DNA from 4 places in the Paenibacillus sp. CFBP13512 genome. Region 3 is predicted to be linked to each of the others. Evidence: riboswitches for the same ligand, from Rfam matches in the RefSeq annotation. Region 3 holds a riboswitch; each other region holds the start of a gene.
What was found. Region 3 has a riboswitch for thiamine pyrophosphate ahead of PaeCFBP13512_RS15755 (ABC transporter substrate-binding protein). Riboswitches for the same ligand answer to the same signal wherever they lie in the genome.

Region 1 (7,537 bases), on a different contig from region 3:
TTCTCGTTACGGGATTTCTTATACATTTACGTTGCCAACGATCTCGCAAGAGGAATGGAATAATAGTATCAATGATATCGGTATTTTATCTTTTTTACAGGGGATTCCTACAGGTAGCGGTTACTACAACAATTATGCTCTAGGTGGAGGACGATTAGTGAAAAAGACTTCTTGGTTAGGAACAGTCGATCCTGATTCAGGTATTAAATATGCATATCCTAATGGCTGTAAGTTACCTGCGCCTGCTCAAGATTTATTCACCGATGCCAAAGAAGCAGCGAAATCAGGATATTTTCTACATGATTGTCGTAATCCTTTAATACATTAATCATTTACTAATTGGAGAGCGACAATAAATAAGAATCGCTCAAGCGAATGGCTACCTATTTACAAGCTTTATTAATCGTTTTTATTCATTTGTTCGTAATAAATTCACTTACAACGGTGTTCAAATTTATTCAAAAAGTAGTAAATATATTTGCTTGATCAGAAAATGAATGTAAAAAAATGAAAATTTTCAGTTCTAGACAGCTTCTGCTTATGTTACAATACACTCTGTAGCAATTTTGTAACGGTGCATATTTAAAAAAGAGATATTTAATATAGACAGGAGCATTATTTAACATGAGTTTGTTATCAGTAGAAAATGTAACGCATAATTTTGGAGACCGGACATTATTTCGGGATGTATCTTTTCGTCTGCTTGCTGGAGAGCATGTAGGCTTAGTCGGTGCGAATGGCGCTGGCAAATCAACACTAATGAATATTATGACAGGTAAACTGTTAAAAGATAGCGGTAAAGTCGAATGGGCTCCGCGTGTACGTTATGGTTATTTGGATCAACATACGAAGCTAACTGAAGGAAAAACAGTACGCGATGTACTTAAAGATGCTTTTCTTCCTTTACTGGAATTAGAACAACAACTAAACGAAGTCACTAACCAGATGGCAGATGCTTCACCTGAACAATTGGAAGTATTGTTAGAGCAAATGGGTGATATCCAAGAACAACTGGAAATTGGAGATTTCTATTTACTAGATACCAAAGTTGAAGATATGGCTTATGGTCTGGGTCTGAATGTAATCGGACTTGATAAAGATGTAACAGCATTAAGTGGTGGACAACGTACCAAAGTATTACTTGCCAAATTACTACTTGAAAAGCCTAATGTATTGTTATTAGATGAGCCTACCAACTATCTGGATGTAGAACACATTCAATGGTTAACACGTTATCTACAAGACTATCCACATGCTTTTGTATTGATTTCGCATGATACGGATTTCATGAATCAAGTTGTTAATGTTATTTATCATTTGGAATTTGCCAAATTAAATAGGTATACAGCTGATTATGCTAAGTTTTTGGAAATGGCAGATATTCAAAAGCATCAACATATTGAAGCGTTTGAAAAACAGCAAGATTTTATCAAAAAACAAGAAGAATTTATTCAAAAAAATAAAGCACGTGCATCGACATCAGGACGTGCGAAAAGTCGTGAAAAGCAATTAAATCGGATCGAGCGAATCGACAAACCGGAAGAATTTGCAAAGCCGACATTTAATTTCAAAGAAGCACGTGCAAGTAGTAAAACGGTATTTGAAGGTAAAGACTTCGAGATCGGTTATACTCACGCTTTATTGCCTAAAATGACTATGAATATTGAACGTGGCGAGAAAATTGCTATCGTAGGTTGTAATGGTGTAGGTAAATCAACTTTGCTCAAAACAATTCTAGGTAAACTTCAACCGGTTAGTGGTAAAACGTATCTTGGCGATTATTTACATTCGGCTTATTTTGAGCAAGAAGTACGCCCGGATCAATTGACACCGATTGATGAAGTATGGAATGAATTTTCTCATTTGAGTCAAAATGAAGTTCGAGGTCACCTAGCACGTTGTGGATTGAAAAATGAGCATATTACACGTCCTATGCGTATGTTAAGTGGTGGAGAGCAAGCGAAAGTACGCTTATGCAAACTTTTATTACGTGAAAGCAACTGGGTACTTTTCGATGAGCCTACCAATCACTTGGATGTTCATGCTAAAAACGAACTGAAACGTGCTTTAAAAGCATACAAAGGTACGATCTTGCTTGTTTCTCATGAACCTGAATTTTATGAAGATTGGGTCACTAAAATTTGGGATGTTGAGCAATGGTCTGAAGCTAAAGCAAAATAATAGATGTATAAATATTTTTATAAATAAAGCTAACAATATCATTTATTTATAATAATTTTGGATGTATATTTGCTTTTGATTTACATTATTTGTATATTATATTTCTATAATGATTTGCTTTATCGAAATCTGTTTGCTAAGATGAATAACAAATCGAATAGCTTGAATGCACTAGGGGGGCCGCTTGAGGCTGAGATGAAAGTAGATATTGCTTTCGGACCCTTTGTACCTGATCTGGATCATACCAGCGTAGGGAAGTGGTAGCAGAGTTACGGAAATGTTAGATCATATTGCATGTACGATTAAGTCATTGACTGTATGGAGCAGAAATTATTTTATACAGAATTAGCTTATGAGGATTGTCGATATGTTGTCCGTTATTCTAATAATAATCTTGTTTGATCTCAGACAAGAATCATTATTTTCTAAGTTTATACTAGCCACTTCTTTATTCATAAGAAGTGGCTTTTTTGCGTTCACTTATACATATTTTGAGGGAAGGAGAGCATATATCTTATGGAGCTTCATGCCATCAGTACAGGTCAACAATCGATCGATCAGCTTGTAAAGATAGCTTCCCAGATCTATTCATGGACAACCGCTATTCATATTCGTGAAAAAAAGTGGTCTGATTCTCAGATCATTGATGCTGTCCAGCAGTTGATTCATACAGGAGTGCCACGATCCAAAATCAGGATCAATAGCCGATCTCAATTAGCAGTGGATCTGAATATAGGTGGTGTGCATTTAAGTGAACATATGTCTTATATAACTACAGATGATCCTCTTTCAAGATGGAAAGTCGGGCGATCTGTTCATAGCATAGAGCAAGCATTACAAGCTCAAGATGAAGGGGTAGATTATCTTTTTTATGGACATATTTATGCGACTACTTCTAAGCCAGATCTGAGTCCACGAGGATTAGATCAATTAGAAAAGCTTTGTCATGCTGTATCTATACCTGTGATTGCTATAGGTGGTATTCAACCCGAACATTGCCAAGACATTCATCAAGCAGGTGCTACAGGAATAGCTGTCATGTCGGGTATTTTTGAAGCGGAACATCCACAGCATGTCTGTCGGTTATATAACGAAAGTATTCAACAAGTTACTTTTACCGATCTACAATCACAATCATTAGGAAAGAAGTGAATCGGCGGATGGTTCATCTATCGAATGGTAAGACTAATCATTATGACGTGATCGTTGTAGGCGCTGGCGTTATCGGTGCTGCGCTTGCTTATGAACTGGTACAACAAGGAGTCAAAGTCGCTTTGCTGGAAAAAAATCAACCCGCTTCTGGTGCGTCAGGGGCAGCAGGTGGAATGTTAGCGGCTCATTCAGAACATTTCGCTCATCAAGAGTTGTATCAATTGGCATTATACAGTCAATCGCTCTATAGCAAGCTGGCTACTGATCTATTGGAGCAGACAGGGATTGATATTGGACTGCGAACAGAAGGATTTTTGCTACCCATGACTGCTGTTCCTACACATACTGATTCCCAAGTAGATCGCAAAGAGTGGTGGAGTCCTTCACATTTAGCACAAGTGGAGCCATATATTTATGCTCCTTCTGGCATGATCTACAATCCAGATGAACCGCAATTAATTCCAGCTTTGCTCAATCAAGCCCTTGTTCAAGCAGCGATTCAATATCATGTTGATTTTTATCCAGAGACTGAAGTATATCGCTTACTACATTCGCAAAAGAAAGATCATATTACAGGTGTAATCACTAACCAAGGGGAGATCTATGCTGAACAAGTAGTTTTAACAACAGGCTTGTGTACACAACAATTGTTAGCAACAGAGCAGTATCATTTGCCTTTTGTGCCGGTCAAAGGAGAATTAATCGAAGTTAGTACGCCTTCTCAGTATCTTGGACATACGATCTATGGAAAAGGCATTTATATGATTCCCAAAAGCGATCATCGAATCTGGATCGGAGCTACGAGTAAACCAGAACGTACAGATACAACAGTAGATATTTCTGCAATTGCTCAGTTGTTGTCTGGAGCGGAGCAATTTCTACCTGCGGTGGGATCAGCTACGTTTGAACGTTGTTGGTCAGGCATACGACCTGGAACACCGGATGAATTACCTTACTTGGGGCAAATTCAACCGCTCGCTGGATTATGGACAGCATCCGGTCATTATCGCAATGGAATGTTGTTGGCTGCTGGCACAGCAAAATGGATAGCAGAGGCACTCATAAACAATCATACAGGTCATATTCCCGATTGTTTTTCACCAGAACGAGCTTTACGAAAGTCGAAATCTCTATCAACTAAATCTTTATCTACAATCGAAGGAGTGTCTATATGGAATTAATAATTAATGGCAATCGGAAATATGTAGAACCTGAATACAATACCGTATCCAAACTACTAGAATCATTATCGCTTGGTCAAAAAACAGTCATTGTAGAGCATAATCAACAAATTTTGCAAAAAGAAGAACATCCGCATATTACACTGGCAGACAAAGATATATTAGAGATTGTACATTTTGTAGGAGGTGGCTGATTTGTTAACGATAGGTACACATACATTTACATCACGGCTATTATTAGGAACAGGGAAATTTACAGATTTACAGATTCAGAATCAAGCTGTTGAAGCTTCAGGTACAGAAGTGCTAACTTTTGCTGTCAGACGATTGAATTTAGATCAAGTGAATGAACCGAACTTTCTGGAAATGTTAGATCTCAAAAAATACAAATTACTTCCAAATACCGCAGGAGCCAAAACAGCAGAAGAAGCGATCCGTATCGCTCGCTTAGCAAAAGCTTCTGGATTATGTGATATGATAAAAGTAGAAGTTATCGGAGATGATACGTTGCTTTTACCTGATCCTTTGGAGACTGTAAAAGCTTGCGAAGTCTTGCTAGCAGAAGGATTTATTGTGCTGCCGTATATCTCTGATGATTACATGTTAGCCAAACGTCTACAGCAACTTGGTGTACATGCGATTATGCCGGGTGCTTCACCGATCGGTTCGGGTAAAGGAATACTCAATCCATCTGCTTTACAATGGATTATCGATCAAGCGACTGTACCTGTGATTGTAGATGCAGGTATACGTTCTCCTAAAGATGCTGCTTATGCAATGGAATTAGGTGCGGATGCAGTACTGCTAAATAGTGCAGTCTCAGGTGCAACCAATCCTGTCCAAATGGCAACAGCAATGAAGCTGGGGGTAGAAGCAGGTCGATTAGGAAGGGAAGCAGGCATGATTCCTGTACGTGAGTATGCTGTGGCAAGTAGCCCAGCAGAAGGGATGATTACCACTTGAACGTGAATACTACCAACATAGAGCAACAACCTGAACAACAAAATCGGTACTCCAGACAAGAACGATTTGCTCCATTAGGGCAAAAAGGTCAGCAACATTTAGCAGAAGCTACTGTACTTATTGTAGGCGCTGGAGCTTTAGGGTCGAGTTCAGCAGAAACGTTAGTGCGAGCAGGCGTAGGTAAAGTCATTATTGCAGACCGTGATTATGTGGAATGGAGCAATTTGCAACGGCAACAACTTTTTACAGAGCAAGATGCTCAAGAGCGTATGCCCAAAGCGATCGCTGCTCAACGTCGTCTACAACAGATCAATTCTGAAGTAGATATACAGGCACATATTGCAGATGTTACTGCTGATGAAATGAAAGATCTAGCTAAAGGTGTAGATCTTATTATGGATGCAACCGATAACTTTGAGACAAGACTTATGATTAATGACATTTCACAAAAATATAATATTCCGTGGATATATGGTGGTTGTGTAGGTAGCTATGGTATTACATTTACGATTATTCCGGGAGTTACTCCTTGTCTGCAATGCTTAATGGAATCTGCACCACTTGGCGGAGATACATGTGATACTTCAGGTATTATTCCTCCAGCTGTGCAGATGGTTGTAGCTCATCAATGTACAGAAGCAATTAAGTTACTTAGTGGTAATGTAGATCAATTGCGAGGTACATTGTTATCGTTTGACCTATGGAACAATGAACAAGTTTCGATCAAAATGAGCAGCGCACGCAAACCTCATTGTCCTTCTTGTGGCAGTGAACCCACGTATCCTTATTTGACAAAAGCCGGTCAAAGTAAAACCGAAGTATTATGCGGTCGAGACACGGTACAGATTCGTCCTGCACAAAAAGTAACCGTAGACTTGCAAGAAACCGCTCAGCGCTTAGCTAAATTGGAAGAACATCAAGTCAGTGTTACTCCTTTTTTGGTATCTATGACGATGCAAAGTGGACAACGTCTTGTTATTTTCCGTGATGGACGTGTAATGGTGCACGGTACTAAAGATATTGCAGAAGCGCGTACTTTATATCACAGATATTTTGGTTAAAAAGGAGAGGATCATATTGACTGATATTCACAATGAATCAACTTGGCCTGTCTGGGCAACAGAAGCTATTGAAATTGCTCAACCTGATCCACAATGGGTAGAACAGGGGCAGATGTACAAAAATGAATTAACGATATTATTAACTCCGTTTGCGATAAATGATATTCAACATTTTGGTAGTACAGCGATACCACATCTACCAGCCAAACCTATTATTGATATGATGGCAATCACAGATTCTTTTGATTCATTACCAGCGATCATTTCTGTATTGGAAAAAGAAAACTGGAATTATGTACCGCCTGAATTGGATGGTAAAGAACATCGTAGATTTTTTGTGAAAGTAATCAATGATAAGCGTGTTGCTCATTTGCATATCGTATTGCAACAAGGAGAACAATGGAAAAATCAACTGTTGTTTCGTGATCGCTTAATCGCACATCCAGAATGGGCAGAGCAATATGCTCAATTAAAGCAAAAGTTGGCTGTAGATAACAAAGATGATCGAGAAGCCTATACGCAAGCCAAAACAGATTTTGTACAAAAAGTACTAGGTCATCATTAAGAACGGTCTCATTAACTTAATCTTATTATGCGTACAAGAAAGCTTATCATGACTAAACAGATTCTATAGCGATCAATAACTTTACAGAGGTATACAAAAATCCATGTACAAAGAGAATATTCTCTTCATACATGGATTTTTGTATGTAATACTATGAACTGATCATAAGCACGATTACAACCTATATGATTAAAATAGAGCGATTAATCTCTACTTTGAATAATAAGTAGTAAACCACCTTCAATACTCACTGTACCTTCTTCATTAATCAAATGATTACTAATACCACGGGATTGACCCATACGTAAAGTAGCATGTTCTAACGGATATTGAAATCCGGTGAGATTAATACCGGTCACCTCAGAAGTAATAGGCAACAATGAAATATAAGGAAAACCACGATTTTCGATAACCGCTTGAGTACTAGTAAGTGA
Region 2 (7,537 bases), on a different contig from region 3:
AGGTCGGTTCATCTAATAGAAGTAAAGATTGGTCAAATAACAACATAGTCGCTACACTCAAGCGCCGCTTTTGCCCCAGACTGAGTGTAAATGGATGTTGATCCTGATAGTCTTCTAAGCCAAATTCCTGTAGCAACTGTACCGTTCTGGCATACACTTCTTCTTCGCTCCAATTGCGTTGTCGTCCTCCAAAAGCAATCTCATCAAATACAGTATCTGTCACAAATTGCAGTTCAGGATTTTGAAAAACAAATCCTGCTTGCTCATATAGATCGCGATCACTCCACTTTTTCAAAGGGATATCTTGAAAGTAAAGTTGCCCGCTACGGATACGTTCTAGACGGATCAGGCTTTTGAGAAATGTGCTTTTGCCACTTCCATTCGCACCGACAATCGCTACCCATTCCCCTGACGGAATACGGATATTCATATCACGCATCACAGACTTTTGACGATAACCGATATCCAGTTGCTCGGTTAAAATGATAGCAGACCCACCCTTACCTTCTTGGTCTGCATCTAATGCAGAAGCACGTCGTTGTTGTAAAGTCTGTTGCAATCGCTGGGCTAACGGATGCGAAGGATGGTCTTGCACATCGTCCCATGTATACGGAAATAATTTGGGTTGCCAGATGCCTGCTTCTTGCATCTCTGCTCGATATCGCTGGATCATCTCTGCTGGCTCTCCTTGCGCAATCATAATACCTTGCGCATTCATAAGGATGACTCGATCCATCCACTGTATACAGCCATCTAAAGTGTGCTCGACAAATACCATTGTCTGTCCATGCTGATCTGCTAGCTCATGTAGCAATTGAAAGATTTCTTTACGACTGACTGGATCTAATTGTGCAGTCGGTTCATCGAAAAAAAGAACTTCTGGTTCAAGCGCCAACAGACAGGCTAATGCTAACCGTTGCTTCATGCCACCAGACAATGTCTCGATCGGCGTATGCCCATCTATATCCAGACCTACTTGCTTCATGACAGCCTCTATCATGGCATCCATTTGAGTACGGGGAATCAAGCGATTTTCTAAGCTAAAAGCGATCTCTTCATCCACATGAAGCATGCAGAACTGGGAATCTGGATCTTGGAACATGACTCCACATTGAGGGGCTAATCGAATCTCACCTTCCACCTCGGCTTCTACATGTTCAGGAATAATGCCTGATAACACAGATAATAGTGTCGACTTCCCACTTCCACTTGGTCCCAAAATAAGTACTTTTTCACCTCGTGAGATCGACAGATCAATACCGTTCAAAACGTTAGCTTCTCGATTATAAAAGCGTACCGACAGGTCTTTACACTCCAGAAGCGATTCCATTAGGTTTTCCCTTCTTCCGCCGTGCTTTCATAATTTCGTATTGATCCAGCACTCCTGTTTTGCACAAAGCTTCTACGACAATCTTGGCTAACCCTCCACCTAAGATCATTCCGCTGATCATTTGAATAATCAGCGTTAACAGCAATACCTGAGTTGTATAGTAACCGAATCCGTTAGCAATAACGTTATAAAGGACTCCACCTACCGCTGCCAATGCACCAGACAACATGAGAGTCATCAAGTTATACCGTTTGTAGCCAAATAGAGCGAAAGCAATCTCTGCTCCAATCCCTTGAAACACACCGATCAATAAGGCAGATAAGCCAAAATGACTACCGGTTAATAGCTCTACCGCCGCAGCCGCTACTTCAGCGATCAATGCCGCCCCTGGCTTACGAATAATATAAGCCACAATCGGGCTTGCTATAATCCAGATGCCAAACATAAATCCTGCACCTACCGGTCCAACCAGTGCTGAGATCGGTATCCATAACGTAGACCAACCTAGATAAATCACACCGCAAGCTACGGCTAAAATAACTGTTAATACAACCTCTTTCATTTTCCATGTCATATGGATCGGCTGAGCATTCATACGCGTGCAACCTCCATCGGTACAGGCCAATCTTGTAGCGTGTAAGCCATATCCCAGAACATATATTCAAATTGACAGCTCAGTAGAAAATGTTCTTTCATACGTGCACGATGTGCAGGTGTTGTCTGCTCTGCCCATTGATCTAAGCGAGCGCAAAATTGATGCGTTATTGTATCTGTTCGATTGCCATAGAAGCTGATCCAATCATAAAAAGGATGAGATGCATCAGGCTTCACCTCTTCCAGTAACTTCACACCAATTTCCCAGTATGTCCACGGACAAGGCAATAATACAGCCAAAATATCACCCAGATCACCTTCATGAGCTACCGTTAACATATGACGAATATAATGATGAGACGAAGGCGAAAGCGCGTATCCTTGTAAATCTTCATATCTTACGCCTGCTACATCACAGAAATTATTATGAGGATGAATTTCACTATGAAGCACAAATGAAATCTGTTCATTAAACATCGCCATATCTTCGCGTGTTGGGCACTTGGCAATCGCTGTTCCATAGATACGCATAAATGAATTCAAATACTCAAAATCTTGTTTTACATAATGGATTAACTGCTCACTACGCAGATCACCTTTGGCAATGCCTTGAACAAAGGGATGATTGAAAATCGCTTCAAAAATAGGGTCTGCTGCCTGTCTAATTTCCTGTGAAAATGTCATAATTGTATCCTCCTTAGATTGAAGCATCAGGATCGATGCTTGGTTAATAAAGAAGGACCACTGCTGGAATATATGGAAAAATACATGCAAAAAAGCCGCCCCGTGATGGAGCGGCAGAATAGGTGTACGTATTGTACAGGTACTCTTGCACAGTCTCCACTTTCCTACGCTAGTATGAACTAGATCAGGTTCCAAGGGTCCGGGATCTTCCCGTCTCAGCCTACACAAAGGCTCCCCTAGTGGTCATTCGATTCATTTGCATCTTACTGTACACACGATTGAAGAGACTGTCAACTGCTATAAGAATCTTGTGGTTTCCTTTTTTTACCGTTATACACTTATAAAATGGTGTAAAATATAGATATTATTAGGTATTTGCACGCAGATTAAAATATCTGAATAGAAGTGAGTTGATGGGGATGACACGTAAAGTAGTATTAGCAGGCGGTACCGGATTTATCGGCCAGTATTTGGAAAAAAAGTTTACAGCTATGGATATAGATGTTCAGATCATTTCCAGACAATCTCCACATATCGCATGGGATGATTATCAAGGGATTGTGCAAGCGTTAGATGGCGCAGAGATGGTGATTAATCTGGCGGGGAAATCGGTCAATTGTCGTTATAACGAGCAGAACAAACGTGAAATTATGAATTCCCGAGTAGAAACCACACAGATTCTTGGAAACGCTATCTTGGATTGTGAACATCCGCCTGCCGTATGGATAAATTCCAGTACAGCGACTATTTATCGTCATGCAGAAGATCGTCCGATGACCGAGACGAAAGGCGAGATCGGGACTGGCTTTTCAGTCGATGTTGCCAAAGCTTGGGAAGAAGCTTTTTTCGCGTTTAACCTTCCTCATACACGACAAGCGGCATTACGAATAGCGATTGTACTCGGTCCGGGCGGTGGGGTTATGACTCCTTTTCAAAATCTTGTTCGCTTTGGACTAGGGGGTCATCAAGGATCAGGCAAGCAGATGTTTAGCTGGATTCATGTTGAAGATTTATTCCAAATTATTTTATTTATTCAAGAGTGGGAATCTCTGGAAGGAGTATTTAACTGTACGTCACCGAATCCAGTCACCAATCGGGAACTGATGGCGACCATGCGCAAAGTGATGCATCGTAAAGGCGGTCTGCCTGCTTCCACATGGATGCTGAATCTAGGTGCTCGAATCATCCGTACCGAGCCTGAATTGGTACTCAAAAGTCGCTGGGTGGTTCCTAATCGCCTGATCAAAGAAGGATTCATGTTCAAATACGGTCGCTTGGAAAAAGCACTGCAACATATTTTGCATACGAAGTCATAATCTATAGATCTGTGAATGATTCTTTTAAAATACAGCAAAAAAGGGTATCGTAGAGATAGACTTGAGTTCGAGCAGAATAGCTGACTCAAAAATTAGAGTTAAAGGTGTGCTTATACGTGCGAATTAATAAATATATTAGTGAATCTGGAATTACATCCCGCCGGGGTGCTGATAAATGGATCAATGAAGGTATTGTCACGATCAATGGTGTGGTTGCAGAGCTTGGAAGTCAGGTGGAAGAAGGCGACGACGTTCGAGTGAATGGCAAGCCGATCCAAGTGGAACAGGAAAATGTCTATATCGTGCTTAACAAACCGGTAGGCATCACCAGTACAACCGAGCGTCATATTCGGGGGAATATCGTTGATTTTGTTAATCATCCTTTACGTATTTTCCATGTCGGGCGACTCGATAAAGACTCGGATGGCTTGATTATGCTGACCAATGATGGCGATATCGTCAACGAAATTTTACGTGCTGAAAATAAACATGAAAAAGAATATATCGTAACGGTCGATCAACCGATTACGCCTTCTTTTCTAAAAAACATGGCTTCTGGTGTAGAGATTCTCGATACGGTTACATTGCCTTGTCAGGTCGTTCAACAATCCAAATATGTATTCAAAATCATTTTGACTCAAGGCTTGAATCGTCAGATTCGCCGGATGTGCTCTGCTCTTGGTTATGAAGTACGTGCGCTACGCCGTACACGTATTATGAATATTCGTCTGGGTAATTTACCAACAGGCAAGTGGCGTGACCTGACAACTGATGAACTGAATCGCTTATTCCGTGATCTGGAATATACGCCGAAAAAACGCTAACACAACGAAAAATAAAAAGACCTCTTTGATGATCTGTTACCGAATGTAAGGTAGCGGATCAAGTAAAAGAGGTCTTTTTCACTTAGATTATTATTTCATTTTTTTAAAACAGTATACCAATCTGGCGGAAATCCTATTAATGTTCGATCTATTTCTGAATACATATCAAGTAAATTTTTAAGTTTTTCTAACCAATCATTCCATACATCTTTGTTTGGGATGAAGTATTTCATAATCAAAATGGTCGAAAAAACTTTCTTATCATCTATAATTTTTGGCTTATCTTTTTTAAATAATTGAGGAGGATGTGGAAAATTTCTATTGTACACTCGTCCATAATGAGCACATATATTTCTAAGATTACTAATCGAATGTAGCCAACTACCTATATAAAACCCTTTTATACCGCCATAATATATATATCCTATGTAGTCTTTATCTTCCTTCTTTAAGTTTTTGAACAATTTAGATATCATTCCAAAAGTAGTAATTTCCATAGCTACCCATACAGGAAACTCACCAGCATATTTCGAATAATAATGCTTAACAAAAACATCTTTAGACAGCTCAAGGGTTCTATTTAATTCTTTGATAAAATTATCATGTTTATCTGAATCCATAAAATTTTCAGCATACATATAACCCATGCCATCATATTTTTGGGAAAGTGTAAGAGAAATATGTGTACGCATAGAGATTTCAATAGTTTCAGTAACTTCCATTACCAAAGATCTTAATTTTAGATCAAACTCATAAAGATGATAAATATTCTCGAACGTGACCTTTTTATTAAATTGATTTCCATTTTTTAAAGACAACGTATACGCAGTTAATCGATAATAACTAACATGAGTCAGTATGCTCTTTGCCCATTCTTCATTCTCAATAATTAATCCTCTTGATTTGAAAATATCGAGTTGCTCTTCAACAGTTTTGGAAGGCTTAATAGAGTGAGGGATAATTTTCATTGTATGTAAATAACTCCATATAAAAAAATTGTCTCGCCCTGGTGCGCAACCCTAAGGTATGCGTGGCGAGATCTGTTAACTTAATTATAATTGATTAATATCTATCTATCAACACCAGTTTACTTGTAAAATACTTTTTCTACATTGTATTTTGCATGTAGTGTATTGATAATGTACGTCTCATAAATCTCACGATCCATAGCGTTGTCGATCAAGCAGACTTCAATCTTCGTCACTTCATCACGGTGATCTTTGATCGGTGATACGGTATCTTCGAAATGCTTTTTGACGCGTGGTCTAAGCTTACGTGCTTTACCGACAAATAGTAATTCATCTTGTTCGTTATAGAACATAAAGATACCGCCCGTTTCACGCGAAATCAGATGAAAATCGGTAAATCCATAAATATGGCTAAGCTCAGGGTTAATTTGTTTCGTAATGGTAACATCCGCTGTTGGGATTGTTATATTAATCAATATGGTCACTTCCTCATTCTATATAGGTGTTTATCCTATCATAATTTGCACTCGAAAACTACGAATACTCTCATCTTACCATGTTGTAGACCATCATCTCTATAGGTTTCTAATGATTAACAGTCAGTATCGTTTGTGAAAACCAACGGTTTGAAAAATTCTATTCCTTTTTCCACCACATGCCCAAGGAATGAGGAGCTGTATAAGTAAATCCGTACTGAGCATACAATTGATCTGCTGGTGGATCTGCAAATAATACCGCATGGGATTGAGGAGATGCATTCTCTTCTAAGTATGTTTTGATTTCACGCATAATCGCTTTGCCGTATCCTTTACCTTGATATTCAGGACGTACACAGATATCGGTAATATGAAAAAACAATCCACCATCGCCTACGACTCGGCCCATCCCTATCGCTTGCCCTTCTTCTTCAAGCACAACAGCAAACAGTGTATTCGGCAACCCTTTAGTGGCTCCTTCGACACTCATTTCACTTAAACCTGAAACCTTGCGTAGAGCCAAATACTCTTCCACAGATGGAATACGATGAATAATCTGCATCTCATTTCACCCCTTTTTTATCTCAAATCATAACAAAGAATCTATATACTGAATACAAATGTATACAAATAAAGTTGATGCTCCCTATTAATGGTTAATACTTTAGTAAAAGATGAAAAGGTTGGTGAACTTAATTATGGTACATATGCAAAATGACTCTTCGCTAGAACCTACCATTATTATTGGATCAGGACTTGCTGGTCTTTGTTGCGGATTTGAATTAGCGGATAAAGGTAAGCGTGTTATGGTACTTGAAGCCGCTCCTTATATTGGTGGACGAACTGCTAACTGGGTAGAAGATGGGATGGAAGTGGAATCTGGATTTCATAAATTTCTAGGTTATTATACAGTGCTTCCTGAAATTCTAAAAAATGCAGGCATTTCGATGAGTGACATGGTGCATTGGGAAGAAACAACCAATATTCGTCATACCGAAGCACAAGGTACATTTGGACTCGATCCGTTCAAAGCCCCTCTCAAAACAATTGCTGGTGCGTTGGGTAATAACGATCTTATTTCCCCCGCCGATAAAGCGTCTCTAATTCCTTTTTTTACAGCTGGATTTAAAGATTATATCAGCAAACCACATTACTTGGATCAATACTCGATCAAAGCATATGCGGAAAAATATAGCGTGTCGACAGATGCAATCGAACGATTGATTCAACCATTATCATCAGGCATATTCTTTTTGCCTATCGAAGAATACTCAGCGTATGCGTTTTTCGGTCTATTCGCTCCTGCTTTACCGCGTCTAGCCAAAGTACGTATTGGTGCTTTCAA
Region 3 (7,537 bases):
CTGTATTCGAAAGATTAATAGAATATTTAGCAAAACCATCTGCTGCTTCGCCTACATAAGCAATTGGATCTGCTCCTGCTACCGCTTTAGCACTAGCTAGTGCATCTTTTGCTTTTGGAGAAGTATTGAATGTCACCGTTGGATTGCCTTTGATTGGTGCAAGTGACCAGTTACCATCAGCAGCTGGATCGATTGTTTTGTTTTCACGGATATAATCGATAATCACTTGACGGTTCTCGTCTGGTGCAGCTAGGATAATACGTTTACCATCTGGATTCGCCAATTTAGAAGCAGATGCACGATAGTTGTTTGTAGCTACAACAAATTTTTGTTCGGGATCAATCGCTTTACCGTTAAATTGTAAATTCACAATACGGTTAGAAGATGCGTTTAGAACTGTTCCTTTTGCATCGTATTTAGGTGGTTGTGTAACATCAATTTGGTATGTTACGCCATCGATAACATCAAAGTTATACGTTGGGAAGTCCATATTGATTAACGCTTGCTCACCTGATTTAGCTGGATCGATCTGATTGAATTGTCCTGCAGACCATTCCAACCAGTTTTTCACTTCAGCGCCATTGACAAGCACAGCGTGAACTGTATTTGGGTATACATAAAGGTCAGATACGTTTTTGATCGCTATTGTACCTGCTGGAATATCTGTGTAGTAACTTGCTCCTGAACGTCCACCTGCTTTGAATGGAGCTCCAGCAGAAAGGATTGGCAAGTTCTCATATTCTGTACCTTGAAGTTGTTTCTCCAGATACCATTTCTGAGCATTCGTTACGATCTGGATCGAAGGATCATCTTCTACCAGTGCAAAGTAACTTGTAATACGAGCTGTAGATTCACCTACAGGTCCACGAATATAACCTAGTGTTTCTTCATGCTCATGATATACAGAATCGACGACACCTTGATCTGCTTGAACCAATGCTTTTTTGGTTGCTGTATCATAGATTGGACGAGCTTCTACTTTAGAATCGCTTACTGTCCATTTGTCGCCTTGTTGTTTCAATTCAAGGTCAATAATACCCAAGTGATCGCCCCAGAATCCTGGCTCTACAGAAGGAACACCATTGATTGTACCTTTTTCAAGATCAACGCCTGTTTTCCCAGCAAAATCAGCACTAGGGAATACTTTGTGTGCATGTCCGAACATAATCGCATCAATACCTGGCACTTTGCTCAAGTACAACACAGAATTTTCTATCAATTCGGTCTGTGGAATATCTTCAAACCCAGAATGCGGAACAGCAATAATGATGTCTGCGCCTTCTGCTTTCATTTGTGGAATAAATTTGTTCGCTGTTTCGATAATATCTTTAGCAACCACTTTCCCCGACAAGTTTGCGCTATCCCATTGCATGACTTGAGGTGGTACGAAGCCAATAACGCCTACTTTAATTGTATGCTTAGCTCCACTTTCGTCAGTTACTTCTTTATCTAGAATAAGGTAAGGTGTAAAGTAGTTCTTCTCGCCTTTACCTGTACCATCATCTGTATAAATATTAGCATTTACATAAGGGAAATTAGCACCTTTTAACGCATTGCCCAAGAAATCAAGGCCATAGTTAAATTCATGGTTACCGATATTTCCAGCATCGTAGCCCAATTGGTTCATGGCTTTGTAGACAGGATGAACTTCGCCTGTTTTTAAAGGATCGACTTTAGCTACATAATCGCCTAACGGATTACCCTGCAATAGATCACCGTTATCAATCAATACACTATTGGTTGCTTCTGCACGAGCATTTTTGATCAATGTCGCTGTTTTAGCGTAACCGTATTGATCTGTAGTTGCATCTGAGTAGTAATCATAGTTCATTACGTTAACATGAATATCTGTTGTCTCCAACAAACGCAATTTCACTGTAGATTCAGAAGAAGTGGTTTCTGCTGCAAAAGCAGGAACTGCCGACACTGCAAACAATTGCAGCGCTGCGATGACAGTAATTGCTTTTTTAAATGTTTTGTTTCCTAAGTTCAAAATAAAAAACCCCTCCCAAATATATTCGCATTTGCTTGACCTTTTACGACTTTATCTCTGCGCCCGATATGTATTATCAGCATGAATAACTCGCTTAACCATAATTCATGCTGTTTTAAAACGATTACATTATATATTGTAATCTATTTATAGAATAGGCAAGATAAAGAAGAAAAGGCTACCAAAAGAAACGCATGATAGAATTGTATACTATCAGCTGATATATTTGAAGGGTTATTAGTTCTATTTTTTATGAAAATGATATTTATTTTACGAAAAATTCTATATTTTACATGATTGTGTCATGTTTCTTTTCATAAAATCTATACATTAAGGTATTAAAAAATCGGCATCTTGATCTTTATATTGAAAATACATATCTAAAATTCGATCTAATTGCTCGGACTGATCCAACACACGATAATCACGTACTCCGTGTTCTTCTGCCATCTGGTTCAGTATGCGGCGTTCCTGTTCGATCTGCTGTTCAATCTGTTTTAAATTCAAGGAAACCACCTCCAGTATAGTTCCTTTACAGTTCTACAATAAGAACTTTCAGTTTATCCCACCATCGGCATTTTACATGTTATGATCTAAAATAATTCTACTTATCTTTTTATACCTTATTTGGGCATACCTTATCAAGTTCCTCAAGTACCTATTTTATCCTTTTTCTGGAAATAAAAAGACGAAAAAACTCGGAATTTGAATTTTGCATTCATTTTACTTGTTTCGCAAATTCAAATCCCGAGTTTTTTATACTATTACTGCCTATTTAATTCTTTTGAAAAAGAATATTATGCAGTCCAAGTTTGTTTGTTGCCATCTTTATCTGTATATTCAATCGTTTGTGGTTTGATATCTAGGATCACATAATCAGGATCTTCTGGACCGGAGAACCATTCTTTAAATTCTTCTTTCCAGACACGTTTTTTGAGTTCGTCGTCTGTAGATACAGAACTTACGCCTTCAATTTCAACGACTTGACTTGTGCCGCCTTTTTCATAACCCAACAATACATAACAGTTCGGATTTTTTTCTAACTCTTCGACTTTATGTGTTTTGCGGTTCGTCGCGAGATGAATATTTAAGCCTTCATTATATAGCGCCATATAACGTACTTTAGGTTTGTCATTTTCTACAGTACCTAGTGCACAAAATGGGTTACCTTCTAATGCAGTCAAAATTGCTTGTTCTTCAGCTGTTTTACTCATGATCAATCTCCTCCTGTATATAAACGTATGGGTGTATTCAATTTCTTAGTCTATGTATATCAAATAGATATGATAGAAAAAGATTGAATGGAACTTTATTAGTTACAAACTTCCGTATATGTAAATACCCTTAGACAGAGTTCCTGAACCGAAATAGATTGTCTATTGCTGATGACAACGCATTCTCTGTACTGGACAGTTGATACCCTCTGGTCTATAATTACAATGTAAAAAAACCGCATACGTACAGGGGAGCTAGTTGCAACTGGCTGAGAGTGTATTGTGATAAATACAGACCCTTATACCTGATCTGGATAATGCCAGCGTAGGAAAGTAACAAGTCGTTATATGCTGTATGTTGAGCTTATAATTGCACCTATGTCGTCCCGATGGGGGCGTTTTTTTTATGCCTTTTATCAAGTGAAGACCGATTCTACTATTTGATTGAACAGAAAGAAGGGTTAGGATGATTGGAAATAAAAAAGGGTGGCGGAAAGGCTTACCATGGTTAATGGTAGGTTTATTATGGATCACAACTGCATGTGGTTCAGCAGCAAGTACAACCAATACAACAGATGAAGCGGGCAATACATCTGCACTTAAAGATGTCAAAGTCGTTCTAGACTGGACACCTAATACAAATCATACCGGCTTATATGTAGCCCAAGCACAGGGCTTTTATAAAGAAGCAGGATTGAATGTCGAAATTATAGCGCCCGGACAAGGCGGAGCAGATACGATGGTCGCTTCTGGTGAAGTGCCTTTTGGAATCAGCTACCAAGAAAGTGTCACACAAGCTAGAGTTCAAGGTGTTCCACTCGTCTCGCTTGCTGCTGTTATTCAACATAATACTTCTGGCTTCGCGGCACCTACAGATCGCGGGATCAAGACGCCTAAAGATATGGAAGGCAAATCCTATGGCGCTTGGGGCTCTCCTGTTGAAGAAGCTGTCATGAAATCGATTATGGACACGGACGGCGGCGATGTTAGCAAAGTTAAAAGTGTGAATATCGGGAATGCCGATTATTTTACAGCAGTACAAAAAGGAATCGACTTTGCCTGGATATTCTACGCATGGACAGGCATAGAAGCTGAACTTCGTGGTCAGCCGTTAGATATGTTATATGTTAAAGATTATTCTGACCAACTGGATTACTATACCCCTGTTATCGTAACCAATGAGAAGCAGATCTCTACCGATCCTGAATTGGTCAAATCATTTATGGCGGCAACCAGTAAAGGGTATGAATATGCGATTGCGCATCCAGACGAATCTGCGGATATCTTGCTCAAAGCTGTTCCTGATCTTGATCCTAAATTAGTAAAAGCCAGTCAAGAATGGTTATCTCCACGTTATCAAGATGATGCACCACGCTGGGGTGAACAAAAACAATCCGTCTGGGAAGGATATGCCAACTGGATGTTCAAGCAAAAATTGCTCGATAGTCCATTAGATGCAACTAAAGCCTATACCAATGATTATTTACCTGCGGCAACGACTAAATAGAGAATAAGGAGATGGATAGAATGGCACATACGTTACTCAGTATTCAAGTAATTCCCAAAACACAAGCAGGCGAGAACTCTTATGATTATGTAGATCGGGCGATTGAAGTGATTCAAGCATCCGGCGTGAAATATGAAGTTCATCCACTTGAGACTACTATGGAAGGCGAACTTAGCGAATTGCTAGAAGTGGTTCGTCAAATGCATGAAGCTTTGGTGGAGAAAGGTAGTCCTAGTATCATTTCTCAGATCAAGATTGCACATAGTCCATCCGGTATCAGTATGGATGGATTGACCGAGAAGTACCGCTAATGTCTGCTATGAGATCATGGTGGAAAAGCATATGGCCGCCCCTGGGGGCGGTTGTTTTATTATTGGTCATCTGGCAATTGGCAACCAGTCTATTCCATATTGAAGCATGGATTCTGCCAAGTCCTGCGTTAATTGGACATGAAGCTTGGAGTGAAAAAGATCGACTGGGTCTGCATACATGGGCAACTTTAAAGTTAACATTATCCGGTTTTAGTATCGGGGTCGCTGTAGGTCTACTGGTAGCAGGAGTACTTCATTACACTCCGTTTCTACGTTCAGCGCTATATCCGTTATTGATTTTGAGTCAAAATATTCCGACGATTGCACTGGGACCGCTACTTGTCATCTGGTTCGGATTTGGTATTTTATCCAAATTAATCGTGATTATTCTCGTCTGCTTTTTCCCGGTCACGATTGCGGCACTCAGCGGACTGGCTACAACCGATCGAACAATGCTCAATTATATGCAAATGATTGGTGCTTCCAAAAGCCAAATCTTTTGGAAATTAGAATTGCCTTTTAGCTTACCTTCGATCTTCTCTGGCGTAAAAATTGCAGCAACCTATAGTGTGATGGGTGCAATTATCGCAGAATGGATCAGCAGTAGTGAAGGAATAGGCTACTATATGATGTTACAGAAATCAGCATTCCGTACTGATCATATGTTTTTAGCGATTCTAGTCGTTGTCGCTATCAGTCTTTTGTTATTTATGATTATCAATCTTATTGAAAAATGGTCTATTCGTTGGCATCATCCTGCATCGATGCGTTCTGGCAAAGGAGGTTCCAAAGATGTCGATCAATAAATCTCAATCTTCACCTATCATCACGAACACTTCTACGCCACTGTTAGCATTACAACAGATCAGTAAATCTTTTGCACAAGGCAAGCAATCTTTACATGTGCTACAAGACATTTCTTTACATGTTGATCAAGGAGAATTTGTCTCGATTATCGGCCCTTCCGGTTCAGGTAAAAGCACACTGTTACAGATGATCGGCGGTGTGGTTCTTCCCGATCAAGGTGATATTCTGTTGGATGGTCAAAATATAACAGGACGTAAAGGATTAAGTGGCTATATGCCCCAACAACCGGCACTGATGCCATGGCGAACGATTCAGGATAATGTAATTCTAGCGCGCGAGGTTGCAGGCTTACCACGTAAAGAATCACTAGACTTAGCACGTCACTGGTTGGACAAAGTGGGATTGGGTGATTTTGCTTCTGCTTATCCTCATACCTTATCTGGCGGTATGCAGCAACGAGTCGCTTTTCTTAGAGCATTGCTAGGTCCTCGTGACTTACTTTGTCTGGATGAGCCATTTAGTGCTTTGGATGCTTTTACACGCAGTGAGATGCAATCGTGGTTGTTAAATATTTGGGAAGAGAATAGACGATCGGTTATTTTCGTTACACATCATATTGAAGAAGCTTTGCTGTTGTCCGATCGCATCTATGTACTGTCTCGTCGTCCAGCGACCGTTCTACACAATATTGTTGTACCTTTCCCGCGCCCAAGACGAGAAGAGATTACCGATGATCCAGCATTTATTGCTTTACGTAGACAACTGATGAATGCGATGCGTCATACAGACGAAGGTGATCTATGATGAATAAGGTCTATGCTCCATTGATAGATAGTCATATTCATCTGGATCAATATGATGATCCGAAGATTGAACAGATGATTCGGTCATTAGCTGATCTGAATATTCAATCTTTAATCAGCGTCGCAATGAATCTGTCTTCCTGTCAGCGCACAGAACAGCTTGCTCAGCGCTACCCGTCTATTGTTCAACCTGCGTATGGTTATCATCCAGAACAGCCTTTACCTGACGCTCAAGAGCTTCAGACGTTATTGTTGTGGATCGAACAGCGTATGGATCAACTGATTGCTATTGGAGAGATTGGATTACCTTATTATCGTCGGCTTGAAGCGATAGAACGTGGCGAGTTATTGGACGAGCAAGGATATCAAGATGTGCTGTCTGCGTTGCTCCAATTGACTGCTCGTTATGACAAGCCTGTGATCTTACATGCAGTCTATGAAGATGCTGCAATCGCTTGTGATTTGCTAGAGCAATATGGCATTACCAAAGCACATTTTCATTGGTTCAAAGGATATCCTGAAACGATTCAGCGTATGATCCATAACGGTTACTCCATTTCATTTACACCGGATATCCAATATGAGCAGGAGATTCAGCAATTAGCAGCCGTATATCCTGCTCATCTCGTTATGGTTGAAACCGATGGGCCGTGGCCATTTGAAGGTTCTTTTGCAGAACAGATGACTCATCCTATGATGACTGCTGATGTATGCCGTGAATGGGCGAAGATTCAAGGCCTAACGGAGAAAGAAGCACGTCAGATACTGTATCAAAACACACTATCTTTTTACACATAAAATAAGGCACACTGTCCATTATGCGGACGATGTGCCTTATTATTTTAATGTAAATTATTTATTTTGTTCTTGAGTCTGCTCTTGTTCAGGTGAGCTGACTTGAT
Region 4 (7,537 bases), on a different contig from region 3:
TGGCGCTAATCTCAGTATTGCAGGCTGTATTATGCAAGCTTTGACCCGTAATCCGTTAGCTTCTCCAAGTATATTTGGAATCAATGCAGGCGCTTCTTTTATGATCGTACTCTGTACTATTATTTTGCCAACAGTAAATGGATTGGTTCTTGCCGGAGCAGGCTTTGCTGGTGGTCTTATCACAGTATTGATTGTGCTGATAATGAGTCTAGCGATTCGCGGGGGCAAAGTAGAAGTACGTATGGCATTAATCGGTGTAGTGATTCAAGCGCTGCTATCTTCTTTTACACAGGGATTATTGATCTTTAATGAAGAATCGGCTAGCAAAATCATATTCTGGCTCGCTGGATCAGCAGCAGGAGTCAAATGGGATGAAATCCAATTACTGCTTCTATTTAGCATCATCGGATTTGTTATGGCTGTCAGTCTTAGTCGATCCTTATCCTTAATAAACTTAGGCGAAGATATTGCGCGTGGACTCGGTCAGAAAATATGGACAGTGCGCATTGTAGGCAGTGTGATCGTTATTGTGCTAGCAGGGATATCCGTTTCTATTGTTGGGCCGATCGGTTTTGTAGGGTTAATCGTACCGCATATGACACGCTATCTGGTAGGAACCGATTACCGTCTTGTGATTCCTTTTGCCGGAGTGTTCGGAGCAATATTGTTAACACTAGCAGATATCGGTTCACGCTTTGTGAATTTTCCAGCAGAGACACCTGTAGGGATTATAACAGCTCTTATCGGTGCACCTTATTTTGTCTATTTAGCTAGACGGCAGAGCAGGAGTTCATCATGAATAACCTTATCGGTCAAAAGCGTAATCTAATCATCATCTTGATTCTTAGCGTACTAACCTGCTTATTGATGATGATCAGTATTCAAGTTGGAGCAGTACGTATCAGCTGGTTAGAGATCGGCAAAGCATTTATTCAGCGTGGAGATGCTGATCTTACCTATATTATTCTTCATTATCGATTGCCTCGAATTATACTGGCGATATTAGTAGGAAGTGGGCTTGCGGTGTCGGGTCTGGTGGCGCAACAAATCTTGCGTAATCCGTTGGCAGCACCGGATACATTAGGGATTTCCGCAGGAGCTGCACTAGGAGCAGTCTCTACAGTACTACTTTTACCTGTAGAGATGCAGAGTACATGGCTTACATCGTTGACTGCTTTTGTCGGCGGAGCGATCGGAGCCTCTTGTGTATATGGGTTATCGTACCGCAATGGAGTCGATCCTATTCGACTGGCATTAGTCGGCATAGCGGTAAGCGCTTGTGGAAGCACATTAGTCCAGTTACTTATCATCCAATCATCTACGAATACCAATACCGTTCTGCTCTGGTTAAATGGTTCGCTCTGGGGACGTCATTGGGAGCAGGTTATGCAATTAGCACCGATTATTATCATTGTTGTGCCTATCATCTGGCTTTTAGCCAAATCGTTAGATATTTTTGGACTGAGCGAAGAATCTTCTAAAGGGCTAGGGTTACGTATCGAGTGGATGCGGGCGATTTTGCTTCTGATGACTGTTATATTAGCCAGTGGTTCAGTAGCTGTTGTAGGTATGGTCGGTTTTGTAGGTCTGGTAAGTCCGCATATTGCTCGGCGCTTAGTATCTGGCGGGCATCGGTATTCTGTTCCTGTAGCGGCATTGGTAGGTGCTATCATGATGTTACTGGCAGATGTGATTGGACGGATACTGGCTCCACCTTTAGAATTTCCGGTAGGTTTGGTAACGTCTGTGATTGGAGCACCTTATTTTCTATTTCTATTATGGCGTGAATATAAAAGTAAAAACCGTGCAGGTTAATGCTTGATTTGCATGGTTTTTTGCTGTCTATTTATAGGTGGAGAGATAGTAGCAGGAAGATATAGATGTTGATTATAAAGACTGTTTGATGGATAAAGAAGACTTTTTTAATTGTGATTCTGCTTGTTGAATAGCGGTATGCATAGCTTCATAAGGATGATCGATCATATGACCGTGTCCTACAGCAAGTAGACTGGGTTGTAAAGCTAACAATCGCTGAGCGCTTTGTAAAGAAAGCTCTTTGCTCCATGTAGCTAATGCAGGGAACGGGAAGAACAATCGTACAGAACCAGCGACAGCCACACCGCCTCTTGTCTGAAAAGAATCTCCAGCGATAAGCGACCGATCTCTAGTATCAAGCAGCGCTATAGAGCCAGGTGTGTGACCGGGAGTAGCAATCACTTGCAAAGAGCCGATCAGATCACCTTCATGAAGCAAAACAGAAGGACGAGTTTGTAGTTTTTTGGGAACACTGCCTTTAATTTTGGTCTGCGGTTCATGCGAGTCTAACGTCATATCACCGATTATCAAGCGTGCATCTCGCTCCGAAACGTACACAGGAACATCTGGATAACGTTGATGTAATGTATCTAATGACCCTACATGATCATCATGAATATGGGTCAAAATAATAGCACCTAATGGCTTACCAATCTGAGCAATCGCTTGTTGAATCCCTTTGTAACTATTAGGTAATCCTGCATCAATTAACGTCAGACTGGATTCTTCTTCGACTATATAACAATTTACCGGAAAAACACCGGGTAAAAAAATAAGTTGATGTAATTTACTTTTACTAACTATTCTCATATCAATCACCTCTTAATTACACTATAAACTAATAGTATTAGTTTAATCAATAACTATATTCATAATTTAAATAAATATATATCTTCTTTAGCTTAAAAGTTGTTTTTTTCTACTCATGAGTACACGATAATTTAGACATAACCATAAAAAAATACACCATTCTAAAGATAGATTGGTGTACACAAAGGTACCGAATCTCAATAGAAATGGTGTATGGATAGATTTATGATTGTTATTGCGAAGTATGCAAACCTTGTAAAAAGGTATCAATAATCAGTTCAAAGCTTTGATTCACATCTACCTTCAGACCAAATCCACCTGTTCTTTCTAAAGAACTGAATCCATGAAGAACACTGCGTAGTCCACGTATTGCATGAATAAGAGCATCGTCATTTAGATCAAACCCTGCGAGCACTTGAGTAAATAACTCTAATACTTGATTCTTCATTGTATCCAATTCTTCATCATCCGTATCAGAAATATAAAGCGTCGCTTCATATAGTCCGGGATGAGCACGGGTAAATTCAAGATAAGCACGCGACATCTCACGAATCGCTTTATCTTCCGATCTGCCTACAGTAGCGTGCATCAGTACATTTTTGAGCTGATCCAATCCAGTTAATGCCATTTCACGACGTAATCCTGGTAGTCCATTCACATGATTATAAAGAGAAGGCGAACGAATACCTAGCTTTTTAGCTAATACGGTTAGTGTCACTTCATGTAGCCCGTGTTCATCTGCTAAGACTGTGGCTGCTTTTACAATAGATTGGAGATTAAGACCGGCACGAGGTGGCAATGTATAAACCTCCTTCAACTATAACTATACCTATTCGTCATTAATGAATAGGATTCGTTTATCAGCTATGCATATTCATCAATTCTTCGTTATTGTAATTTATAATCATAGAATTAGCAAAATAGAATATTAATCTACTCATCTTATCTACTAGAGATCATCGATGTTATTTGCGCATAAAAATAAATTTCTGTCCAACTACTCCGATCACAAATAACAGTAAACTCACCCACGGTACAATCGTAATCACAGGCATCACTTGACGTAAAAAGATACCTACACCAAAAATCAAAATCAAAATTACCAAGTACGTCAAAATAGCGCGAGCATTGATTTGCATACCCGGTTTGGTAGTGTCACTTTTTTCAACAGGTTGATCGGTAAATCGAGTTAGCATTTCGACTAAAGCAATCGAACCGACAGCGACAATAATCAGTGTGGCTACATTAATCTGCCCGACAATTCCTGAATCGCTAATACTGATTCGAAATAGTCCCATCAGTGCTTGAATAAGAAAAACCCATGTGAGCGCTATCCAAGGAATCATCAAGTAATACATCGGCTTGCTCAATTGACGCTTTTCGGGTAAATTACGAATTAACATATTGCCATATTCCATCGAATCTTTAGCAAATAACTGTTTGGCGGTTTTTCCTTTTTTCTGTGCATCTAATAAATGATGACCCATTTCTAAAAGTAATTCTTCACCAGCTTCACGATCAATACGTGCATCCCGTACATGAACAATCACATCATCATAGTAATCTAAATTTTCGGGTTTTAACTGATCTCGTACAACATTAATATCCTTAACCATCTGGCGTATTGTGCTCATTATTTATTCCTCCATTCTCATTGTTCGAATCTATTATTTTGCCATACTTTCCTTGCGTTGACAATGATCTAGCGTTAATGATAATATGATTTCAAGATTAAAGCTCATTAAACTGATCGGAATTGTTTATTTAAAAGGAGGAATCATCATGGAACGTAATATCGTCATTCGACATCACGACTTGGATCTGACAGCTAGTATTCATTATCCAGAACAGGAACCGCAATTAGCCGGACGGGGCAAAAGCCGTACACCGCTGATTGTGATCTGCCATGGTTTTGTAGGCAGCCGCATTGGAGTGGATCGCCTATTTGTTAGTACAGCCCGTGAATTGGCGGCTGACGGTTATATGGTGGTTCGTTTTGATTATGCAGGTTGCGGTGAAAGCAGCGGCGAATATGGCAATGAAGGCTTAGAATCAATGGTTGCTCAGACTCGTACTGTACTTGATTATGCGATGACTTGCAGTGATATTGATCCGACACGGGTCACTTTAATTGGACATAGCTTGGGCGGAGCTGTAGCGATTCTGACATCGGTACGCGATCAACGTGTCAAAAGTCTGGTGCTCTGGTCAGCAGTAGGGCATCCATTTAACGATATCGTCAAATTAACAGGACGTGACAAATACGATCAAGCAGTGATCGAAGGCAAAGCCGACCATCTAGGGTATTCATTTACGCCGATATACTTTGATTCACTTGGCAATTATCAACCGTTTCAAGAAGCCAAGCAGTTTAATGGCGATGTGCTCGTTATTCATGGAACAGGCGACGATGTGATCCCTGTCGATTATGCCTTTTTATATCAGAAAGTATTCTGGACACGTTCAGAAGGACGCTGTGATAAAGAGATCATTTTTCAAGCAGATCATACGTATTCTAACGGTACACACCGACGTGAATTACTGGACAAAACTCGTCAATGGCTTACAGGACGTGAAGTGGCTCAGACCGATTGGCAACACTGGATGATATAAGCGTTTGGCAATATAAACACTTATATCGTAAGATATTTTGCTATCGCAAAAATCATGTTCGATTGGACTAGAAGAAGTAGCGCTTATACCGCCAAGCGCTTGTATAGTAAGATATTAACCAATTTCTCACTCTTTACCAGATCATTCACCAGTGGTATGGTAAGAAAGAACAATTGAATAGTTACTGATTTCACTAGGGGAGCCTGTTGGCTGAGACGAAAATGAATTTTCGGACCCTTGGAACCTGATCTGGATTATACTAGCGGAGGGAAGTGGAGGCTGAATTTTCACTCAAGTTATGTCTACCTGAATGAATGTTTGACCCATTTGTCTCTTTAGAGATGGATGGGTCTTTATTGCGTTCAGCTCTTATAATATAAACCCTAACCTTTTCTACATATAATCCAAATAGAATGAGGTAATCGCAAAATATCTATTTATTACAGGAGGCTAATCAAATGAGCTTTTTAGCAAAAGTACAAGCACAAAATCCACTTGTTCATAATATTACGAATATGGTCGTGACTAATTTTACAGCCAATGGATTGCTGGCTTTGGGCGCTTCTCCTTTTATGGCATATGCCCATGAAGAAGTAACAGATGTGGCTGCAATGGCAAGTGCTGTGGTGCTCAATATCGGTACGCTTGATCCTTATACAGTCGAAGCTATTCTCCAAGCAGGACGCTCAGCCAATCAAGCAGGTGTACCTGTTGTATTTGATCCGGTAGGAGCAGGAGCGACACCTTATCGTACCCAGTCAGCGATACAGATTACTGAGCATATCCAGATTGATGTGTTACGTGGCAATGTGGCTGAAGTCGCTAATGTCATCGGCGAACAATGGCATATCAAAGGCGTAGATGCAGGAGCAGGCGAAGGAAATATGGTCGAGATTGCTGAACAAGCGGCTCGCCAATTGAAATGTATCGTAGCGATCACAGGCGAAAAAGATGTGGTCACTGATGGCAATACCACCTATACCATTGCAAATAGTCACAGCATCTTAACACGGGTCACAGGCGGAGGTTGCCTGCTCAGTGCTGTTGTGGGTGCATTTATCGCAGTGGCTGATCCTACAGAGTCACAAGAACGCTTAAACGCTGTAGTTGAAGCACTAGCGTTTTACGGTATCGCAGCAGAGATTGCTTACCAACAGACCGCAGGACAAGGCACAGGTAGCTTTCAGATCGAATTTATCAATCAACTCTCTCTAGTCACACCCGATATCGTATCCACCCATTCAAAAATCGCAAAAGTCCAGCGCTTGGCAAGATAAGCGCGACATCTTCTAATCAAATAAAACGTGATTTTTGTGTAACAAAATATCTTACGATTAGCGCTTGGCAAGATAAGCGCGACATCTTCTATCTAATATATCCAAAGGAGTGAAAAAGATGAATGTATATCAAGCTTTAACGATTGCTGGTTCAGACAGTGGAGGAGGCGCAGGGATTCAAGCCGATCTCAAAACATTTCAAGAACTCGGAGTCTATGGTATGTCTGTTCTTACTGCTGTTACGGCTCAAAATACAAAAGGGGTACAAGGAGTCTATCCGGTAGAAATTGAAGGTATTATTCAGCAATTGGATTCAATCGGTACAGATCTACAACCGCATGCTGTCAAAACAGGGATGTTATTTAGCGCTGAGATTATTCGTCATGTCGCTCAAAAAGTAAAACAGTACCAGTGGCAACATCTAGTGATTGATCCAGTGATGGTAGCCAAAGGCGGATCTGTGCTTTTGCAACAAGAAGCATTACAAGCGCTCGTCTCGGATCTGATTCCGTTAGCAGAGATCATCACTCCGAATTTACCAGAAGCAGAGCTACTCACAGGGATATCGATCACCAACATGCAACAGCGTGAACAAGCCGCCACACAGTTAATTGATATGGGTGCAACGTATGTAGTGATTAAAGGTGGACATGATGCATCGACTTCAACCGTTGTGGATTTGTTGTATGATGGACAACATTTTGAATATTTTGAAAGCCAGCGTATTGATACAATGCATACGCATGGGACAGGCTGTACTTTTTCAGCGGCATTAACGGCAACATTAGCTCAAGGTAAATCGATCCATGAAGCTGTAGATACCGCCAAGCAATTTATTCAAGCCGCGATTGAAGATGGACTGGGAATTGGTTCCGATCATGGGCCTACTAATCATTTTGCGTATCAACAAAGGAGCCGGGTCTATAATGTCTAAGCCAGATCAACACCAATTGCGCCAGTATTTACGCCTTTATCTAGTGATGGGTAGTGTCAATTGTACACAACCACCAGAAGAAGTATTA

Region 1: it holds a riboswitch for thiamine pyrophosphate, as region 3 does, so the genes downstream of both, PaeCFBP13512_RS04870 (thiamine phosphate synthase) here and PaeCFBP13512_RS15755 (ABC transporter substrate-binding protein) in region 3, are expected to answer to the same signal.
Region 2: it holds a riboswitch for thiamine pyrophosphate, as region 3 does, so the genes downstream of both, tenA (thiaminase II) here and PaeCFBP13512_RS15755 (ABC transporter substrate-binding protein) in region 3, are expected to answer to the same signal.
Region 4: it holds a riboswitch for thiamine pyrophosphate, as region 3 does, so the genes downstream of both, thiM (hydroxyethylthiazole kinase) here and PaeCFBP13512_RS15755 (ABC transporter substrate-binding protein) in region 3, are expected to answer to the same signal.

Annotation. Positions count from the first base shown of each region.
Region 1 is NZ_QGAD01000003.1:89,364-96,900, forward strand. Features, by position in the region: gene PaeCFBP13512_RS04860 (hypothetical protein) at 1-328, shown strand, start outside; partial or broken gene PaeCFBP13512_RS23625 (ATP-binding cassette domain-containing protein) at 625-1,213, shown strand; gene PaeCFBP13512_RS23630 (ATP-binding cassette domain-containing protein) at 1,288-2,181, shown strand; TPP riboswitch at 2,345-2,454, shown strand; gene PaeCFBP13512_RS04870 (thiamine phosphate synthase) at 2,698-3,333, shown strand; gene thiO (glycine oxidase ThiO) at 3,342-4,514, shown strand; gene thiS (sulfur carrier protein ThiS) at 4,505-4,708, shown strand; gene PaeCFBP13512_RS04885 (thiazole synthase) at 4,710-5,477, shown strand; gene PaeCFBP13512_RS04890 (MoeB/ThiF family adenylyltransferase) at 5,480-6,538, shown strand; gene PaeCFBP13512_RS04895 (GrpB family protein) at 6,555-7,103, shown strand; gene PaeCFBP13512_RS04900 (thiamine diphosphokinase) at 7,307-7,537, opposite strand, start outside.
Region 2 is NZ_QGAD01000009.1:197,246-204,782, forward strand. Features, by position in the region: gene PaeCFBP13512_RS14860 (ABC transporter ATP-binding protein) at 1-1,330, opposite strand, end outside; gene PaeCFBP13512_RS14865 (ECF transporter S component) at 1,308-1,904, opposite strand; gene tenA (thiaminase II) at 1,922-2,608, opposite strand; TPP riboswitch at 2,753-2,856, opposite strand; gene PaeCFBP13512_RS14875 (TIGR01777 family oxidoreductase) at 3,028-3,924, shown strand; gene rluF (23S rRNA pseudouridine(2604) synthase RluF) at 4,041-4,748, shown strand; gene PaeCFBP13512_RS14885 (Abi family protein) at 4,844-5,716, opposite strand; gene PaeCFBP13512_RS14890 (nucleotide excision repair endonuclease) at 5,836-6,192, opposite strand; gene PaeCFBP13512_RS14895 (GNAT family N-acetyltransferase) at 6,353-6,754, opposite strand; gene PaeCFBP13512_RS14900 (hydroxysqualene dehydroxylase) at 6,891-7,537, shown strand, end outside.
Region 3 is NZ_QGAD01000011.1:12,106-19,642, forward strand. Features, by position in the region: gene PaeCFBP13512_RS15740 (bifunctional 2',3'-cyclic-nucleotide 2'-phosphodiesterase/3'-nucleotidase) at 1-1,993, opposite strand, end outside; gene PaeCFBP13512_RS15745 (aspartyl-phosphate phosphatase Spo0E family protein) at 2,324-2,500, opposite strand; gene PaeCFBP13512_RS15750 (pyridoxamine 5'-phosphate oxidase family protein) at 2,791-3,207, opposite strand; TPP riboswitch at 3,446-3,557, shown strand; gene PaeCFBP13512_RS15755 (ABC transporter substrate-binding protein) at 3,674-4,714, shown strand; gene PaeCFBP13512_RS15760 (MTH1187 family thiamine-binding protein) at 4,735-5,025, shown strand; gene PaeCFBP13512_RS15765 (ABC transporter permease) at 5,034-5,831, shown strand; gene PaeCFBP13512_RS15770 (ABC transporter ATP-binding protein) at 5,818-6,636, shown strand; gene PaeCFBP13512_RS15775 (TatD family hydrolase) at 6,633-7,433, shown strand; gene PaeCFBP13512_RS15780 (ATP-binding protein) at 7,488-7,537, opposite strand, start outside.
Region 4 is NZ_QGAD01000018.1:11,570-19,106, reverse strand. Features, by position in the region: gene PaeCFBP13512_RS19390 (FecCD family ABC transporter permease) at 1-799, shown strand, start outside; gene PaeCFBP13512_RS19385 (FecCD family ABC transporter permease) at 796-1,815, shown strand; gene PaeCFBP13512_RS19380 (MBL fold metallo-hydrolase) at 1,888-2,625, opposite strand; gene PaeCFBP13512_RS19375 (TetR/AcrR family transcriptional regulator) at 2,858-3,424, opposite strand; gene PaeCFBP13512_RS19370 (DUF1129 family protein) at 3,591-4,259, opposite strand; gene PaeCFBP13512_RS19365 (alpha/beta hydrolase) at 4,408-5,238, shown strand; TPP riboswitch at 5,424-5,526, shown strand; gene thiM (hydroxyethylthiazole kinase) at 5,697-6,515, shown strand; gene thiD (bifunctional hydroxymethylpyrimidine kinase/phosphomethylpyrimidine kinase) at 6,634-7,449, shown strand; gene thiE (thiamine phosphate synthase) at 7,442-7,537, shown strand, end outside.